DNA from 2 places in the Streptomyces axinellae genome. Region 1 is predicted to be linked to the other one. Evidence: riboswitches for the same ligand, from Rfam matches in the RefSeq annotation. Region 1 holds a riboswitch; the other holds the start of a gene.
What was found. A riboswitch is a leader RNA that binds a small molecule or an ion and turns the genes downstream of it on or off. The one in region 1 is predicted to bind cobalamin.

Region 1 (7,489 bases):
CGGGTGCTGCGGCCGGGCAGGGTCAGCGAGGTCTCGCTGATCGGCGTCGCGCTGCTGCTGCTCGCACTGGTCTCCGGGCGCTGGGTCGCCGAGTCCTCGTGGGCGGACACCTTCACACTGGAGCCGGGCACGCTGGTGATCTGGCTGCTGGTCTACAGCTTCGTCGCCTCGATCCTGCCGGTGTGGATGCTGCTGGCGCCGCGCGACTACCTGTCCACGTTCATGAAGATCGGCACCATCGGGCTGCTGGCCATCGGCGTCATCGTCACGCTGCCCACTCTCAAGATGGCGGGCGTCACCGACTTCGCCGGTGTCGGGGACGGGCCCGTGTTCGCCGGCTCGCTCTTCCCGTTCGTCTTCATCACCATCGCCTGCGGTGCCCTCTCCGGCTTCCACGCGCTGATCTCCTCGGGCACCACCCCGAAGATGATCCAGAAGGAGACGCAGGTCCGGATGATCGGCTTCGGCTCCATGCTGATGGAGTCGTTCGTCGCGATCATGGCAATGGTGGCCGCCTGCATCATCGACCCCGGGCTCTACTTCGCGATGAACGCCCCCGCCGGGGTCATCGGCGACAACGTGCAGGCCGCATCCGAAGCCGTGCAGCACCTCGGATACACCATCTCCCCCGACCAGTTGGCGGCGGCGGCCAAGGCCGTGGAGGAGCAGTCGCTGCTCTCCCGCACGGGTGGTGCCCCGACCCTGGCCATCGGTGTCTCGGAGATCTTCTCCAAGGTCGTGGGCGGGGGCGGCATGAAGGCGTTCTGGTACCACTTCGCCATCATGTTCGAGGCGCTGTTCATCCTGACGGCACTGGACGCCGGTACCCGCGTGGGCCGCTTCATGCTCCAGGACATGCTGGGCAACGTCTACAAGCCCTTCCGCCGGGTCAGCTGGTGGCCGGGGCTGCTGATCTCCAGCGCGGTGATCGTGGCGCTGTGGGGCTACTTCCTGTGGGTCGGGGTGCACGAGCCGCTCGGCGGGATCAACCAGCTCTTCCCGCTCTTCGGCATCGCCAACCAGCTGCTGGCGGCCGTGGCCCTGGCGGTCTGTACGACGCTGCTGATCAAGTCCGGGCGGCTCAAATGGGCCTGGGTGACGGGCATCCCGCTGGTGTGGGACGCGGTGGTCACGCTGACGGCGAGCTGGCAGAAGGTCTTCTCCAGCGACGCGAAGGTGGGCTTCTTCCAGCAGCGCTCCAACTACCAGGACGCCATCGACCAGGGCAAGATCCTCCCGCCCGCCAAGACCATGGACGACATGCACACCGTCGTCACCAACTCCACGGTGGACGGCGTGCTCTCCGCCCTGTTCGCCGTGCTGGTGATCGTCGTCCTGGCGGACGCGGCCCGCACCTGCGTGCGCGCGATCCGCGACCCCGGGGGCGCGAAGCTGACGGAGGCGCCGTACGTGGAGTCGAAGCTGGTCGCCCCCGCGGGCCTGGTGGCCACCAAGGAGGAGAAGGCCGAGCAGACCGCCGCAGCGGCGGCGGGCGCCGGGGGCGCGGAAGGGGCCGGGCGGTGAACGGGCTGCTGCGGGCCGGGCGTTGGGTGCGCTGGTATGTGCGCGAACTGACGGACGAGAGCGCCTACGACCGCTACGTCGCCCACCTGCGCCGGCACCAGGGACCGGATGCCGCCGTGCCCAGCAGGAGGGAGTTCGAGCGGCGCCGCACGGACGCGCGGGAGGCCGACCCCAGGGAGGGTTTCCGCTGCTGCTGAGGGGGCCTGTGGGGCGCTTGGGCGCTTGAGGGCGGACGCCACGGCGCGACACTCTGAGAACTGTCCGGTATACGGACAACCGGTGACGGAGAGCGAAGCCCTCGCTTAGGTTTCATGCACATTACAGGAACCCTGAGCGAGGGACGGAGCCCACCATGTCCGCACCACCCCCAACGACGGGTAGAAAACGGCCCGTTGTGACCCCCGCGCGCACCGTGGCGGGGCTCTGCCTTCTCGCGCCGTTTCTCGGCATTCTCTGGGTGGACTCCTACGCCCGCGTCGAGCCGACCCTGATAGGAATCCCCTTTTTCTACTGGTACCAGATGCTCTGGGTCCTGATCTCGGCCCTGCTGACCCTGGTCGCCTATCGGATCGTCCGCCACGAGCAGGCCGCCACCGCACGCCTCCGGACGGAATCCCCGCGCACGGCCGAGAGCGGTGAGGAGCGGTGAACGGCGGCATCAACGGCGTCGCACTCGCCGTCTTCATCTTCTTCTTCCTGGCCGTCACGGTCATGGGATTCCTCGCCGCACGCTGGCGCAAGGCCGAGAACGAGCACAGCCTCGACGAATGGGGCCTGGGCGGCAGGAGTTTCGGCACCTGGATCACCTGGTTCCTGCTGGGCGGCGACCTGTACACGGCCTACACCTTCGTCGCCGTACCGGCCGCCATCTACGCGGCGGGCGCCTCGGGATTCTTCGCCGTTCCCTACACGATTCTCGTCTACCCGCTCATTTTCACCTTCCTGCCCCGCCTGTGGTCGGTCTCGCACCGCCACGGATACGTCACCACCTCCGACTTCGTACGCGGCAGGTTCGGCTCCAAGGGCCTCTCGCTCGCGGTCGCGCTCACCGGAATCCTGGCGACCATGCCCTACATCGCGCTCCAGCTGGTGGGAATCCAAGCGGTGCTGGACGTCATGGGCATCGGCGGCTCGGAATCCACGCACTGGTTCGTCAAGGACCTGCCGCTGCTCATCGCCTTCGGGGTACTGGCCGCCTACACCTACTCCTCGGGACTGCGCGCGCCCGCGCTGATCGCATTCGTCAAGGACGGGCTGATCTACCTCGTCATCGCGGTCGCCATCATCTACATCCCGATCAAACTCGGCGGCTTCCACGAGATCTTCGACAAGGCGGGCGAAGCACTCGGGCAGCAGAATCCCGCGACCGGAAAACCACGCGGCGAACTGGCCAGCGGCGCGAACGCGCAGTGGGCCTACGCCACCCTCGCGTTCGGCTCCGCGCTCGCGCTCTTCATGTATCCGCACTCGATCACGGCCACGCTCTCCAGCAAGAACCGCAATGTGATCCGCCGCAACACCACCATTCTGCCGCTGTATTCGCTGATGCTGGGCTTCCTCGCGCTGCTCGGATTCATGGCGATCGCCGCCGGAATCAAGGTGGACAACGGCCAGCTCGCCATTCCCCAGCTTTTCGAGACGATGTTCCCCGACTGGTTCACCGGGGTCGCCTTCGCCGCCATCGGCATCGGCGCGCTGGTGCCCGCCGCGATCATGTCGATCGCCGCGGCGAACCTGTTCACGCGCAACATCTACAAGGACTTCATCCGGCCGGACGCCACGCCCGCGCAGGAGACGAAGGTCTCCAAGCTGGTGTCGCTGCTGGTGAAGGTCGGCGCGCTCGTCTTCGTCCTCGGCATGGACAAGACCGTCGCCATCAACTTCCAACTCCTGGGCGGTATCTGGATCCTCCAGACCTTCCCGGCGCTGGTCGGCGGCCTGTTCACCCGCTGGTTCCACCGGTGGGCGCTGCTGGCCGGCTGGGCGGTGGGCATGGTCTACGGCACCGTCGCCGCGTACGGCGTCGCCAGCCCGACCCAGCGGCACTTCGGCGGCAGCAGCGCGACGATTCCCGGCCTCAAGGAGACCGGCTACATCGGGGTGACGGCGTTCGTGCTGAACGTCCTGGTCACCGTCGTGCTGACGGTGGTGCTGCGGGCGTTCGGGGCGCCGGACGGTGTGGATGAGACCCGGCCCGAGGACTACACGGCGGACGCGCCCGACCAGCGCCCCGCAGGCCCGGTCGGCCCGCAGGCCCTGTCGGCGACCGGAGCCGCCCCGTCCGGCCCGCTGTCCGCGTCCGCGGCCCCCGCCGGTACCTCGCCCGCCACCCGCGAGACCCCCTCGGCCGGTGCCGCGTCGGCCACCGGCGCGGACTGACCGTCCACCGGCGCGTACCTCTCCGGGCGGCCACCGTGTGCTGCGGCGCACGGTGGCCGCTTCGGTGAATACCGGCCGCGACACACAATATGTGGGGCCACTGGCGCATCCGGACACTAGATGTATGCTCTTCCCGACCGCCAGCAATGCAGGGGAACCCGGTGCGATTCCGGGACTGTCCCGCAACGGTGTGCGGGCGCCCATGCCGTGTGCGCCCGCGAGTCCGAGCACCTGCGGCGGCTTCGAGGAACGCCCGGGTCCCGTGGGTTGGACCGGCGGTCCGTCGCGTCATGCCCTGACGCGCCGTGCCCTGCCTTGCCCGCCCCGCGACCGCCCGAGCGGCAGCGAGCAGCAGCGAGGGAGAGCACCGAGTGACCATCGCACCAGCCGAAGCGGCCCCCGGCCGGCGGGACGTCGAACAGGAGAGCGCCCTCTCCGGCCCGGAACAGCCAGGCACAGCCGCACCGTCCGGCACCGGGCAGCCGACCGGCGCGGACGACCCCGCCGCCGAAGCCCTGCGGCGCACGCTCGCCGCCCTCACCGCCGACCTCCCGGCCGCCGCCCCCGCACCCGTCGAGGCCGCCGCGCTGCGCGGCCGGGCACCGAACGCGTCCGCCGCCCAACTGCACGCCCTCGCCATCGACTCGGCCGCCGGGCTCATCAGCGAGGAACCCGCCTACTCCCGGCTGGCCGCCCGGCTGCTGACCCTCGCGATCCGCGACGAGGCGGCCTCCCAGGGCGTCACCTCATTCTCCGGATCCGTGGCGCTGGGGCACGCCGAGGGCCTCATCGCGGACGGCACGGCCGAGTTCGTCGCCGCGCACGCCGGCCGGCTGGACGCGCTGGCCGGGCAGGCGGTCGAGGACGGCGCCGACGACCGGTTCGGCTACTTCGGGCTGCGTACGGTCCACTCGCGCTATCTGCTGCGCCACCCCACCACCCGCCAGGCGATCGAGACCCCGCAGCACTTCCTCCTGCGGGTGGCCTGCGGACTGGCCGCCGACGGCTCCGAGCGGGCGCTGGCGGAGGTCGCCGAGCTGTACGCGCTCACCAGTTCGCTGGCGTATCTCCCCTCCTCGCCCACCCTGTTCAACTCCGGCACCCGCCACCCGCAGATGTCCTCCTGCTACCTGCTGGACTCCCCCAAGGACGAGCTGGACTCGATCTACGAGCGCTACCACCAGGTCGCCCGGCTGTCCAAGCACGCGGGCGGCATCGGCCTGTCCTACTCCCGCATCCGGGCACGCGGCTCGCTCATCCGGGGCACGAACGGGCACTCGGGCGGCATCGTCCCGTTCCTGCGCACCCTCGACTCCTCGGTCGCCGCCGTCAATCAGGGCGGCCGGCGCAAGGGGGCGGCCTGCGTCTACCTGGAGACCTGGCACGCCGACATCGAGGAGTTCCTGGAACTGCGCGACAACACCGGCGAGGACGCGCGCCGCACCCACAACCTCAATCTCGCGCACTGGATTCCGGATGAGTTCATGCGCCGGGTGGCGGCCGACCAGGAGTGGTCGCTGCTGTCCCCCTCGGACGCGCCCGAACTGGTGGACCTGTGGGGCGAGGAGTTCGACGCCGCCTACCGCAGGGCCGAAGCCGAGGGCCGCTACCTCAAGCGGGTGCCCGCGCGGCAGCTCTACGGCGCGATGATGCGCACCCTGGCGCAGACCGGCAACGGCTGGATGACGTTCAAGGACACCTCCAACCGCACCGCCAACCAGACCGCCGAGCCCGGACACACCGTGCACTCCTCCAACCTGTGCACGGAGATCCTGGAGGTCACCGACGACGCGGAGACGGCCGTGTGCAACCTCGGCTCCGTCAACCTGGCGGCCCACCTGGACGAGGCGGGCGTGATGGACTGGGAGCGGCTGGATGCCACCGTGCGCACGGCGGTGACCTTCCTGGACCGGGTCGTGGACATCAACTTCTACCCGACCACGCAGGCCGGAGGCTCCAACTCCCGCTGGCGGCCGGTGGGTCTGGGCATGATGGGACTCCAGGACGTCTTCTTCCGGCTCGGGCTGCCGTTCGACTCGGCGGAGGCACGGGAGCTGTCCACCCGGATCGCCGAGCGCGTCATGCTCGCCGCCTACGAGACCTCGGCCGACCTGGCCGAGCGGCACGGGCCCCACCCCGCCTGGGCGCACACCCGTACGGCCCGCGGCGTGCTGCATCCGGACCACTATCCGGACGCCGAACCGCACTGGAGCGACCGCTGGGCGGTCCTGCGTGCCCGTATCGCGGCCACCGGCATGCGCAACTCGCTGCTGCTGGCCATCGCGCCGACCGCGACCATCGCATCCATCGCGGGCGTCTACGAGTGCATCGAGCCGCAGGTCTCCAACCTCTTCAAACGCGAGACCCTCAGCGGCGAGTTCCTCCAGGTGAACACCTACCTGGTCGAGGAGCTGAAGCGGCTGGGGCTGTGGGACGGCCGGGCCAGGGAGGCGCTGCGCGAGGCCAACGGCTCGGTGCAGGGTCTGGAATGGGTGCCCGAGCAGGTGCGCGAGCTGTATCGCACCGCTTGGGAGCTGCCCCAGCGCGCCCTGATCGACATGGCGGCGGCCCGCACCCCGTACCTGGACCAGAGCCAGTCGCTGAACCTGTTCCTGGCCTCGCCCACCATCGGCAAGCTCTCCTCGATGTACGCGTATGCCTGGAAGAGCGGCATCAAGACCACGTACTACCTGCGCTCGCGCCCCGCGACCCGCATCGCGCAGGCCGCCACGTCCCATCCGGACGCTCCCGCCAAACCCCTTCCGGAACCCGCCGGGGACGCCGTGGCCTGCTCCCTGGAAAACCCCGAGTCCTGCGAGGCATGCCAATGACGAACGACACCCCGAGTGCCAAGAACCTGCTCGACCCGGGCTTCGAGCTGACCCTGCGCCCCATGCGCTATCCGCACTTCTACGAGCGCTACCGGGACGCCATCAAGAACACCTGGACGGTCGAGGAGGTGGACCTCCACTCGGACGTCGCGGACCTCGCCAAGCTCACCCCCGGCGAACAGCACATGATCAGCCGCCTAGTGGCCTTCTTCGCTACCGGGGACTCCATCGTCGCGAACAACCTGGTGCTGTCGCTCTACAAGCACATCAACTCCCCCGAGGCGCGGCTGTATCTCTCCCGCCAGCTCTTCGAGGAGGCCGTGCACGTCCAGTTCTATCTGACGCTGCTGGACACCTACCTCCCCGACCACGACGAGCGGGCCGAGGCGTTCGCCGCGGTGGAGAACATCCCCTCCATCCGGGAGAAGGCACAGTTCTGCTTCCGCTGGATGGACTCGGTGGAAGAGACCGGCCAGTTGGACAGCGCGGCCGACCGGCGCAGCTTCCTGCTGAACCTGATCTGCTTCGCCGCCTGCATCGAGGGGCTGTTCTTCTACGGCGCGTTCGCCTACGTCTACTGGTTCCGCTCGCGCGGCCTGCTGCACGGCCTCGCCACGGGCACCAACTGGGTCTTCCGGGACGAGTCGATGCACATGTCCTTCGCGTTCGACGTGGTGGACACCGTGCGCGAGGAGGAGCCGGGCCTGTTCGACGACACGTTGGAGAAGCAGGTCACCGCGATGCTGGAGGAGGCC
Region 2 (7,489 bases), on a different contig from region 1:
CGGCTGACCTACCGCGTCGCCCGGAACGCCGACGAGGGGCAGACCGCCAAGGGATACCGCGCGGGGCAGATCACCTCCGCCGCGCTCGTCTCCCTGGCGCACGGCACCAACGACGCGCAGAAGACCATGGGCGTCATCACCCTGGCCCTGGTCACCGGCGGCGCCCTGGCCCCCGGCTCCGACCCGCCCGTGTGGGTCATCTGCTCGGCGGGCCTGGCCATCGCGGCGGGCACCTACCTCGGCGGCTGGCGCATCATCCGGACCATGGGCAAGGGCATCACCGACATCACGCCGCCGCAGGGCTTCGCCGCGCAGACCAGCGCGGCGGCCACCATCCTGGCCTCCTCGCACATCGGCTTCTCCCTCTCCACCACACACGTGTGCTCGGGTGCCGTCATGGGCTCGGGGCTCGGCCGCAAGGGCGGCGTGGTGCGGTGGTCCACGGCGGGCCGGATGGTCGTCGGCTGGGCGCTGACGCTGCCGGCCGCCGCGCTGGTCGCGGCGGGCGCCGCCGCCCTGGCCGACCAGGGCGACTGGGGCGTGGCGGTGGTCGCCGTGCTGACGCTCGCGATCTGCGGCGCCATCTGGGCCCGTTCGCGCCGCGAGCCGGTCGATCACACCAACGTCAACGACGTGAGCGACGTCAACGAGGCCGGCGTGAGCGGCGGCGTCGGCGGAATCGGTGCGGCCACTCCGGCGACCGCCTCGGCGCCGCCCGTGGCCGAGCCCGAACCCGTCGGGGTGGTCACCACCGCCGTGCAGGCGGTGGCGCCGCCTCCGCCGCCCGCCGGAGTGGGCGCGCCCGCGGGGGCCGAGGAGCGCGCGCAGCCGGAGGCCGCACGGTCCGGCAGCCGCCCCGCCTCCGCGACGAGCCTCTCCTAGGGGGTCTGGCACATGCCCGCGGCGTCGCGGCGCCTGGCACGCGCCCTCGCGGCGTTGCCGAACCGCCCGAGTAGCTCCGCCACAAGGACACTCCGGCGCCTTGCGATCGCACGCACCGGACGCCGCTCCTTCTCCCGCGCTCATCTGACAGACACCCCCCGGTCAGGAAGGAAGACCGCATGAGCATCGACTGGGCCGCACTCGGCCAAGTCTTCGGAGTCAGTCTGATCGCCACCGTCGGACTCGTCGGCGTCTTCACGCTCGGCATCGTCGGACACGCCACCCGTGGCGCCGCGGGAGGCGGCCCCACCGCCTTGGCCCGTACCGGCGCGTACGCCTGCTACGCGCTGTGCCTGGCGGCGGTCGCCTTCGGGATCTACATCATCGCGGCGTAGCCGCCGCGTCGCCGCACGGAACGAGGAGTCCGGCCCGGCCGCCCCCACTGGCGGCCCGGCCGGACTGCTGTACTGCCCGCCCCGTACGAAGCGGCGGGTGCTCAGTCCTGCTTGCGGCCGGGGAGGTTCTCGTAGACCTCGCTGAGCTTCTGCCGGACCCCCCGGGTGGCGATGCCGGTCCGCTCCGGGTCGCGGATCCCGGCCTTGACGGCCTTCTTCGCCTGCTCCTTCATGATGTGCGGGGGAATCGGCGCGATCTCGTTGTCCACGACGAACTCCAGGACGACCGGCCGGTCGCTCGCCAGGGCCTCCTGCCAGGCGCCGGTGACCTTGCCCGGCTCCTCGCACCGGATGCCCTTGAGCCCGGCCAGTTCCGCGTACTGCGCGTACGGGAAGTCGGGGATGGTCTGGGAGCCCGGATACTTCGGATCGCCGCCCATGGCGCGCTGTTCCCAGGTCACCTGGTTGAGGTCCTGGTTGTTGAGGACGCAGAAGATCAGCGGTGCGGAGCCGGCCATGCGCTCCGCGTACCGTTTGACGGTGATCATCTCGTTCATGCCGTTCATCTGGAACGCGCCGTCTCCGATGAAGGCGATCACCGGGCGGTCCGGGTAGGCGAAGCGCGCCGCGATCGCGTACGGCACCCCCGGGCCCATCGTGGCCAGCGTCCCGGACAGCGACGCCTGCATGCCGTCACGGAGCTTGATGTGGCGGGCCCACCAGTTGGTGGCGGAGCCGGAGTCGGCGGTGAGGATGGCGCCGTCCGGCAGGAGGGGCGAGACCTCGTGGGCCACGGCCTGCGGGTTGATCTTGCCGTCGAAGCTCTGCCCCGCCCGCTTCTCCATCACCGTGTTCCAGGTGCGGACGTTCTCCTCGATCTTCTCGCGCCAGGAGCGGTCCTCCTTGCGGCGCAGCAGCGGGAGCAGTTCCCGCAGGGTCTCCTTCGCGTCACCGACGAGGTGGGCGTCCATGGGGTAGCGGATACCGATCATGCGGCCGTCGATGTCGATCTCGACGCCCTTGCAGCTTCCTTCATCGGGCAGCCATTCGGCGTAGGGGAAGCTGGTGCCGATCATGAACAGGGTGTCGCAGTTCTGCATCATCTCGTCACTCGCCTTGGACCCCAGCAGGCCGATGGGGCCGGTGACGAAGGGCAGGTCGTCGGAGACGACCTGCCGGCCCAGCAGCGCCTTGGCCACGCCGGCACCGAGGAGTTCGGCCGTCTCGACCACCTCGGCCTCGGCGCCCGCCGCCCCCTGACCGACGAGCATGGCGACCTTGCCGCCCTCGTTGAGGACGTCCGCCGCCTTGCGCAGCTCCTCCTTGTCGGGCAGCATCCGCGGCCGGCTCCAGCCCACGCTGGAGAAGACCGAGCCGTGGGTCTTGGGCGGTGAGGGCTGCGCCTCGGCTTCCTGGATGTCCTCGGGCAGGATGATGGTGGCCACACCGCGCGTGGTCAGCGCGGTCTTGAAGGCCCGGTCGATCACATGCCGGACCTGACCGGGATCCATGCAGATCTGGCAGTACTCGGACACGTCCGCGAAGAGCTGTTCCAGGGCGATCTCCTGCTGGTAGTGGGTGCCCTGCGCCAGCCGCTTCTGCTGGCCGACCACGGCCACCACCGGCTGATGGTCCAGCTTCGCGTCGTAGAGCCCGTTGAGCAGGTGGACGGCGCCCGGCCCCGAGGTCGCCGTACAGCAGCCGACCTCGCCGGTGAACTTGGCGTGCCCGCACGCCATGAACGCGGCCATCTCCTCGTGCCGGGTCTGGATGAACTCCGGATCACCCTTGGCACGGTCGAAGGCCCCGAGCATGCCGTTGATTCCGTCACCGGGAAAGCCGAAGACGCGATGAACGCCCCATTCGCGGAGCCGTGCGAGAACGTAGTCGGCTACCTGCTGTGCCATGGCTCTGCCCCATCCACACGATCGACTGAGGGTCTCGCCCCGGGTCCCACGGGACACGCCCGCGCAAACCGGCGGCTGCCGTCGCGTCCGCAGGCTGTTTCGGCCGGCCCTGGAGAGGTACTGATGTGCGGTGCACGCGGTGTGTCCGGCCCGAGGCGGGAGGAACCACCGGGCTGCCGGTGAACAAGCGGAGACTGCCTTGGACGAGCTGATGGGCGAGGACGCGGTGACGTCCCGGAGCGGGCCGGACGCCAAGGGCGGGGTGGCGATCGAGGGGCTGGACGTGCACGCCTTCCGGCTGCCCACCGACGGGCCCGACGGATGGGAGGAGGACGGCACGCTGCGCTGGGACGCGACGACCGTGATCGTGGTCGAGGCGCACGCCGGGGGCCGCACCGGCATCGGCTACACCTACGGGGACGTGGCGGTCGCCGCCTTCGTGGAATCCCAGCTCGCCGCCGTCCTGCCAGGCGGCGACGCCCTCGCGCCCGGCGCCGCCTGGCACCGGATGTCCGCCGCCGTGCGCAACGCGGGCCGCTCGGGGGTGGGCGCCATGGCCGTCTCCGCCGTGGATGTGGCCCTGTGGGATCTGAAGGCCCGGCTGCTGGAGCTGCCCCTCTTCCGGGTCCTGCCCGCCTTCCATGACCGGGTGCCGGTCTACGGCAGCGGCGGGTTCACCAACTACCCCACCGGCCGCCTCGCCGAGCAGCTCGCCGGCTGGGTCGAGCAGGGCATCCCGCGGGTGAAGCTCAAGACCTCGCGACGCCCCGAAGAGGACCCGCGGCGGCTGACCGCCGTGCGGGAGGCGATCGGCGCCGACACGGAGCTGTTCGCCGACGCGAACGGCGCGCTCGGCCGCAAAGAGGCCCTGTACTGGGCGCGGCGGCTGGCCGGGGACTGGGACGTGCGGTGGTTCGGCTGTGTGCTGCGGGCTCACCTGGATCTCCACCGGCCAGCTCGATGTCGCCAAGCGCGCGCTGCGCCGCACCGTCCGGGCCCTCCGGCCGTGGCTGGAGGCGGGCACCCCCATCGTCGGCCTGGAGCCCTCGTGCACGGCCGTCTTCCGCGCCGACGCGCCCGAACTGCTCCCCCACGACCAGGACATCAAGCGCCTCGCCGGGCAGTTCCACACCTTCGCCGAACTCCTGCTGCACCGCGCCCCCGACTGGCAGCCGCCGGCGGTGGAGCGGGCCGCCACCGTGCAGACGCACTGCCACCAGCACGCGGTGATGAAGACGGACGCCGACCGGGAACTGATGCGGCGGGCCGGGATCGACGCCGAAGTGCTGGATGAGGGCTGCTGCGGAATGGCGGGCAACTTCGGCTTCGAGAAGGACCACTACGAGCTGTCCATGACCGTGGCGGAACAGGGTGTGCTGCCGGCCGTCCGGGAGACCGCCGACGAAGCCCTGGTCATCGCGGACGGCTTCAGCTGCCGCACCCAGATCGAGCAGGGCGATACGGACCGCCGGGCCCTCCACCTGGCCGAGGCCCTCGCCCGGGGGCTGGACGGCCCGGCGCACGGCGACTCGGGCGGCACAGACGGCACGGCCACCCGGCACACCCCGTCCGCCCGAGCGCTCGTCACCGGAGCGGCCGGGGTGGCGACCGCCGTCGCGGCCCTGGGCGCGGCGTACGCCGCCGTGCGGTACGGAGCGCGCCGACGGCGGAGGTGAGCGGGCACACCGGCGCCGTAGCGGCGGCGGACTGACGCGCGGCGGTGGCAGGCCGGGGGCGGACTGACGCGCGCGGTGGCGTGTGCCGCCGCGCGCGGGACCCGTGGTGTGTCCGCTCACACAATCTCCCCGCAGGTCAAGGGCGAGTTGACGGGTTCACACGGGCATGGTGGACTTCCGGTGCCAAACGGCGGCATGGAGAGGAAGCCGGTGCGAATCCGGCGCGGTCCCGCCACTGTCACCGGGGAGCGCACCCAGAAAGCCACGGCCCGCTGGGGCTGGAAGGCGGGGCCCGCGCGGATCCGGGGAGCCAGGAGACTCTCGCCGCCGGTCGAGTCGAGCCAGGGCGCGGACCCTGAGTGAGGACACACACCATGCGTGGCTCAGCCGCCGTTCCCGTCTCTGCTCCCGTTCCCGTTCGTGCCGCGAGTGCGGCGCCGCGCTCCCCTGTCCGGGCGCGCTCGCGCGGCGGGCCACGCGCCGTCGCCGCCGGTCCCCTCCGAGGCGCCACGGCACGCTGACGATGCGGCCTTCCGATGCCCAGGTGTGGGGCGCTGCCCTCGGGTTCGCGGCCGACGCGCTGTTCGGCGACCCCCGGCGCGGTCATCCGGTGGCCGCCTTCGGCCGGGCGGCGGGTGCTGCCGAGCGGCTGATGTGGCGGGACAACCGTGCGGTGGGCGCGCTCTACACCGCGCTGTGCGCGGGCGGCGCCACGGCCCTCGGAGGCGTCCTGGCCGCAGCCGCCGGACGCGTCGGGAACGGCAGGGGCGGCGAGGGCAGCAAGAGCAGCGAGGACAGCGGGTATGCAGAGGGCGCCGGGGACACAGCGCCCAGGCCGCGCGGCGCGGCCCCCGTCGTGGTGACGGCTCTGGCGACCTGGACCGTGCTCGGCGGGAGCGGTCTCGCGCGCGCGGCGCGCGCCGTCGGCTCCGCGCTGGAGGCGGGCGATCTGGAGCTGGCCCGCGAGCTGTTGCCCGCGCTGTGCGGGCGCGATCCGCAGACGCTGGACGAGGCGGCGGTGGCGCGCGCCGTAGTCGAGTCGGTCGCGGAGAACACCTCGGACGCAGTGGTGGGCGCCCTCGTATGGGGTGCGCTTGCCGGGGTCCCGGGGCTGACGGGGTTCCGCGCGGTGAACACGCTGGACGCGATGGTCGGCCACCGCTCCTCGCGGCACCGCAGATTCGGCTGGGCGGCGGCCCGCCTGGACGATGTGGCCGGGCGACCCGGCGCGCGGCTGACCGCCGCCCTGGCCGCGCTCGCCGGTCCGGACCCGCGCGGCGCCGTACGGGCATGGCGGGCCGACGCGCACCGTCACCCCAGCCCCAACGCGGGCCCCGTGGAAGCCTCGTTCGCCGGGGCGCTGGGGCTGCGGCTGGGCGGGACGCTCTCCTACGGCGGCCGTACCGAACACCGTCCGGTGCTCAACTCCCCCGGGCGCGCCGTCCGCGCCGGGGACATCGACCGCGCGGTGCGCCTCTCCCGCCGGGTCGGACTGCTGGCGCTCGCGAGCACCGCGTTCGCCGGAGCCATGGCGCGCCGCGTACACGAGAGGTACGAGAGGCACCACAGGTACGAGAGGGGTGCGCGATGAGCGCCGGGGGCGGACGCGGCGAGAGCGGACATCCAGGGGACGGACGTACCGGCGACGCGCGTTCCGGAAGCGGACGTACCAGGGGTGGCCGTACCGGGGGTGGACGTACCGGGGGCGGCCTGCTGGTCGCCGGGACGACCTCGGACGCCGGGAAGAGCGTGGTGACGGCGGGCATCTGCCGCTGGCTGGCACGCCAGGGCATCCGTGTCGCCCCGTTCAAGGCGCAGAACATGTCCCTCAACTCCTTTGTCACGCGCGACGGCGCGGAGATCGGCCGCGCCCAGGCCATGCAGGCGGCGGCGGCCCGGGTCGAGCCCAGCGCGCTGATGAACCCCGTCCTGCTCAAGCCCGGCGGCGACCGCACCAGCCAGGTCGTCCTGATGGGCAAGGCCGTCGGCGAGATGTCGGCGGCGGGCTACTTCGGCGAGTACGGGCGCCGCGAGGACCTGCTGGCGCCGGTCGTCGAGGCCCTGGAGGAGCTGCGCCGGACGCACGACGCGGTGATCTGCGAGGGCGCGGGCAGCCCCGCCGAGATCAACCTGCGGCGCAGCGACATCGTCAACATGGGCCTCGCCCGCGCGGCCGGGCTGCCCGTGCTGGTCGTCGGCGACATCGACCGGGGCGGCGTCTTCGCCTCCCTGTTCGGGACGACGGCGCTGCTGGCGCAGGAGGACCAGGCGCTGCTGGCCGGCTACCTCGTCAACAAGTTCCGGGGCGACGTGCGGCTGCTGGAGCCCGGCCTGGAGATGCTGCGGAAGCTGACGGGACGCCCGTCCCTCGGCGTCCTGCCCTTCCAGCACGGGCTGGGCATCGACGAGGAGGACGGGCTGCGCCTGTCACTGCGCGCAGCCGTGCGCGAGGCGGCGAGCGCGCCGCCGCACGGTGCCGATGTGCTGCGGGTCGCGGTCCTTCCGGTGCCGCTGATGTCGAACTTCACGGACGTGGACGCGCTGGCCGCCGAGCCCGGCGTCGTGGTGCGCTTCAGCGACCGTCCCGAGGAACTGGCCGACGCCGACCTGGTGGTGGTGCCCGGTACGC

Region 2: linked by a shared signal. The riboswitch ahead of ABD339_RS26080 (cobalamin biosynthesis protein) and the one ahead of ABD339_RS07165 (ribonucleoside-diphosphate reductase subunit alpha) in region 1 are both predicted to bind cobalamin.

What each region holds. Positions count from the first base shown of each region.
Region 1 is NZ_BAAARJ010000004.1:151,963-159,451, reverse strand. It holds gene ABD339_RS07185 (carbon starvation CstA family protein) at 1-1,524, shown strand, start outside; gene ABD339_RS07180 (YbdD/YjiX family protein) at 1,521-1,721, shown strand; gene ABD339_RS07175 (DUF3311 domain-containing protein) at 1,877-2,173, shown strand; gene mctP (monocarboxylate uptake permease MctP) at 2,170-3,903, shown strand; cobalamin riboswitch at 4,024-4,156, shown strand; gene ABD339_RS07165 (ribonucleoside-diphosphate reductase subunit alpha) at 4,275-6,734, shown strand; gene ABD339_RS07160 (ribonucleotide-diphosphate reductase subunit beta) at 6,731-7,489, shown strand, end outside.
Region 2 is NZ_BAAARJ010000019.1:120,993-128,481, reverse strand. It holds gene ABD339_RS26105 (inorganic phosphate transporter) at 1-882, shown strand, start outside; gene ABD339_RS26100 (hypothetical protein) at 1,062-1,277, shown strand; gene ABD339_RS26095 (thiamine pyrophosphate-requiring protein) at 1,379-3,184, opposite strand; gene ABD339_RS26090 (enolase C-terminal domain-like protein) at 3,396-4,478, shown strand; gene ABD339_RS26085 ((Fe-S)-binding protein) at 4,414-4,860, shown strand; cobalamin riboswitch at 5,025-5,200, shown strand; gene ABD339_RS26080 (cobalamin biosynthesis protein) at 5,384-6,451, shown strand; gene ABD339_RS26075 (cobyric acid synthase) at 6,448-7,489, shown strand, end outside.